DNA from 2 places in the Variovorax sp. DAIF25 genome. Region 2 is predicted to be linked to the other one. Evidence: riboswitches for the same ligand, from Rfam matches in the RefSeq annotation. Region 2 holds a riboswitch; the other holds the start of a gene.
The links. A riboswitch is a leader RNA that binds a small molecule or an ion and turns the genes downstream of it on or off. The one in region 2 is predicted to bind ZMP and ZTP.
Positions count from the first base shown of each region.

Region 1 (2,175 bases), on a different replicon from region 2:
GGAAGCGGCTGGTCAGCGCGTGGACCTTGGCGCGCACGGCGTCGATGTTCGCGGCATCGCGCGGGTTCTCGAGCACGTCGGCGATCAGGTTCGCGGTGATGCGGGCCTCTTCGTCCTTGAAGCCGCGCGTGGTCATGGCCGGCGTGCCGACACGCACGCCGCTGGTCACCATCGGCTTCTCGGGGTCGTTGGGGATCGCGTTCTTGTTGATGGTCATGTGGGCGCTGCCCAGCACGGCCTCGGCTTCCTTGCCGGTGATGCCCTTGGCGCGCAGGTCGACCAGCATCACGTGGCTTTCGGTGCGTCCGCTCACGATGCGCAGGCCGCGCTGCGTGAGCGTTTCGGCCACGATCTGGGCATTCTTGACCACCTGTTGCTGGTAGGCCTTGAACTCGGGCGACAGCGCTTCCTTGAAGGCCACCGCCTTGGCGGCGATCACGTGCATCAGCGGGCCGCCTTGCAGGCCCGGGAAGATCGCGCTGTTGATCGCCTTCTCGTGCTGCGACTTCATCAGGATGATGCCGCCGCGCGGGCCGCGCAGGCTCTTGTGGGTGGTCGAGGTCACGATGTCGGCGTGCGGCACCGGGTTCGGGTAGACGCCCGCGGCCACCAGGCCGGCGTAGTGGGCGATGTCGACCATGAAGATCGCGCCGACGTCCTTGGCCACCTTGGCGAAGCGCTCGAAATCGATGCGCAGCGAGTAGGCCGAGGCGCCCGCGATGATCAGCTTGGGCTGGTGCTCGTGCGCCTTGCGTTCCATCGCGTCGTAGTCGATGGCTTCGTTGGCGTCCAGGCCGTAGCTCACCACGTTGAACCACTTGCCGCTCATGTTGAGCGGCATGCCGTGGGTCAGGTGGCCGCCTTCGGCCAGGCTCATGCCCATGATGGTGTCGCCGGGCTTCAGGAAGGCCAGCAGCACGGCCTCGTTGGCCGACGCGCCGCAATGGGGCTGCACGTTGGCCGCTTCGGCGCCGAAGATCTGCTTCACGCGGTCGATGGCCAACTGCTCGGCCACGTCGACGTGCTCGCAGCCGCCGTAGTAGCGTTTGCCCGGGTAGCCCTCGGCGTACTTGTTGGTGAGCTGCGAGCCCTGCGCGGCCATGACGGCCGGCGAGGCGTAGTTCTCGCTCGCGATCAGCTCGATGTGGTGTTCCTGGCGCGCGTTTTCGGCCTGGATGGCAGCCCAGATTTCGGGATCGGTCTGTTCGACCAGGATGTTGCGTTGGTACATGGCAGTCCTTTGAAGACGAGGTCCTTGTTCTTCAACCAAACAAGGGCTGCCCAGGCGAACGGCTGATCGCCTGCGCGTCTGGAGCGACGTCGCAGGCGGTACGCTTCCCAGTGGTAGTCCACGTCAGCGCGGGTGCCTTGTCGGCACCGCGCCTATCGCCAGTCGCGTACCCGGTCGAGTGTAGCGGATCGGACCGGCCCGGCGGCGGGCGAAAGGAGATTCAGGACACGGCCGACAGCAGCGCCACCTTGGGCGGCGTGGGGCCGTTGGCCGGCTCGGTCGCCTCGTCGGGCTTGGCCGGGGCCACCACCGGCAGGGGCAGCGGCTGCGGACGCAGCACCGGCGGCGTCGGCGCGAACGGCGAGGGCGCGCGGCCGCTGGCCACCTGCAGCAGGCGCTCGCGCTCGGCCATCACCTTGCCGGCATAGCCGCCGTCGTCCTCGAGGTTGGCCGCGCCCACGTAGTAGCGCAGGCCGCCTTCGAGCGAACCGGCGCGGGCGATGCATTCCTGCAGCACCTTCACGCCGACCCGCATGTTGGTCACGGGGTCGAAGGCGGTCAGCGTGCCGCCGGCCGGCTCGTACTTGTCGCCGTGCACGCGAGTCATGACCTGCATCAGGCCCTGCGCGCCGACCTGGCTCTGCGCGAACGGGTTGAAGCTGGACTCGACCGCCATGATCGCGAGGATCAGCGTCGGATCGAGCTTGGTGTGCTTGCCGATGTTGTAGGCCTCGGCCACGAGCACGCTCAGCGGCTCGGCCGCGACGCGGTACTTCTTGCTGAGCCAGTAAGCCACGGCGGCCTGCTGCTTGGGCAGGTCGCCGGGGCTCGCGGCCGTCGTGCGCTCGATCGCGGTCGGCTCGAGGTCGGTGGCTTCGGGCGCGGGTTTGCGCGACTGCAGCCAGCCCATGAGCTGTTCCTCGCCTTGATGGCGCAGGTCGGGC
Region 1 is NZ_CP136636.1:4,389,996-4,392,170, reverse strand. It holds gene glyA (serine hydroxymethyltransferase) at 1-1,231, opposite strand, end outside; ZMP/ZTP riboswitch at 1,273-1,407, opposite strand; gene R0232_RS20355 (lytic transglycosylase domain-containing protein) at 1,452-2,175, opposite strand, start outside.
Region 1: linked by a shared signal. The riboswitch ahead of glyA (serine hydroxymethyltransferase) and the one ahead of R0232_RS35985 (tetrahydrofolate dehydrogenase/cyclohydrolase catalytic domain-containing protein) in region 2 are both predicted to bind ZMP and ZTP.

Region 2 (2,175 bases):
GCGCGCTGCTGGTGTGCCGCGACCCCGCCGTGATCCAGCGCGCCGACCGCCACCTGCGCGCCAACCAGCGGCAACGCGGCGCGCCCACGCGCTACCGGATCGAGGCCTTCGCGGGCGACAGCGCCGCGGCACGGCGCGTGCGCGAGCTGGCGCGGCAGTGCGCGGCCAGCGACGCCACCGTGCTCATCGTCGGCGAGAGCGGCACCGGCAAGGAACTGGTGGCCCAGGGCATCCACAGCGCGAGCCGGCGCGCCACCCAGCCCTTTCTGGCCGTGAACTGCGCGGCGCTGGGAGAGAGCCTGCTCGAGAGCGAGCTGTTCGGCCACGAGGAAGGCGCCTTCACCGGTGCGCGGCGCGGCGGCAAGACCGGCCTGATCGAGGCCGCCCACACGGGCACCCTGTTCCTCGACGAGATCGGGGACATGCCCTTGGCGCTGCAGACCCGGTTGCTGCGCGTGCTGCAGGAGCGGGAGGTGCTGCGCGTGGGCGCCACCGCGGCGGTGCCGGTCGACCTGCGCGTGATCGCGGCCACCCATGCCGACCTGGCGGCCCAGGTGGAGCGTGGCCTGTTCCGGCGCGATCTGTACTACCGGCTCGCGGTGCTGCGCATCGAGACGCCACCGCTGCGCGAACGCGGCGCCGATATCGCGCCCCTGGCCGCCGGCCTGATGGCGCGCCGCGCGCCCGCGGCGGGTGTGCCCGCGGACCAGGCGTCGGCCTGGCTCGCCGCCTTGCTGGAGCTGGCCGCGGGCTACGGCTGGCCCGGCAATGTGCGCGAACTGGAGAACCTCGTCGAGCGCCTGCTGGCCTGCCACGGCTACCTGGCGCCCGAAGGCCGCTTGGACCGCGCCCGGCTGCTCGAGGTGTTCGCCGAATGCACGCAGGCACGCCCGGCGCCTGCGCGCAATCGCCTGCTCAAGGGGGCGCGCACGGCCGCGGAGCGGCAACGGGTGCGCGAGGTGCTGCAGTCGGTCCAGGGCGACCAGGGCCAGGCCTGCGCCATTCTCGGCATCAGCCGCTCGACGCTGTGGCGGCGGTTGCGCGACGAGGGGCCGAAGGCCTAGGCGGCCTTCCTCGAAGAGGGGCAGCACGGCCGCTGTCCGATAATCGCGTCGCCGCGCAACTGGCGAACGGATGGAGCACCATCAGGGAACGCGGCCATCGTCACGCCGATCGCCTGGGCATGTCTGTCGTCTTTTCAGGAGTTCCGACGATGAGTGTCCGCATGTCCGCGCCGCACCGGCGCATCCTTTGGCTTCCACGGCTTTCGCCCCTCCGCTCCGGAGGTGCGCGATGACCGCCCCGACGCCCTGCATCCTGCTCGACGGCAAGTCGGTCGCCACCGCGAACGAGGAGGCGCTGCGACAGCGGGTCTTCGCATTGAAGGCGAGGAACGGCGAACGCACCCCCATCCTCGCGACCCTCCTGGTCGGCGACGATCCCTCGTCCGCGACCTACGTGCGGATGAAAGGCAATGCCTGCCGCCGCGTCGGCATGGACTCGCGCGTCGTGACGCTCGATGCGCGCGCGACCACGGCGGACGTGCTGCGCGAGATCGATGCGCTGAACGCCGACGAACAGGTGCACGGCATCCTGCTGCAGCATCCGGTGCCCGGGCAGGTGGACGAGCGGCAGTGCTTCGACCGCATCGCGATCCGCAAGGACGTGGACGGCGTCACCAGCCACGGCTTCGGCCGGATGGCATTGGGCCAGCCGGCCTTCGGCTCGGCGACGCCCGCGGGCATCATGCGGCTGCTCGCGCACTACGGCATCGGCGTCGCCGGCAAGCGCGCGGTGGTGGTCGGCCGCAGCCCGATCCTCGGCAAGCCGCTGGCGATGATGCTGCTGAACGCCGATGCGACGGTGACCGTGTGCCACTCGAAGACCGCGAACCTCGCCGACGAGGTGCGGCGCGCCGAGGTGATCGTCGGCGCCGTCGGCCGGCCGCGCTTCATCCGCAGCGACTGGATCCGCGACGGCGCCATCGTCATCGATGCCGGCTACCACGAGGGCGGCGTCGGCGACATCGAGACCGAGGGGCTGTTCGAGCGCTGCGCGGCGCTCACGCCGGTGCCGGGCGGCGTGGGGCCGATGACGATCTCGACGTTGATCTCGCAGACGCTGGAGGCGGCGGAGCGCGTGGCCGCTTGAGCACGCTGCGTCGTTGCGCAACTG
Region 2 is NZ_CP136637.1:420,266-422,440, reverse strand. It holds gene prpR (propionate catabolism operon regulatory protein PrpR) at 1-1,064, shown strand, start outside; ZMP/ZTP riboswitch at 1,110-1,190, shown strand; gene R0232_RS35985 (tetrahydrofolate dehydrogenase/cyclohydrolase catalytic domain-containing protein) at 1,294-2,151, shown strand.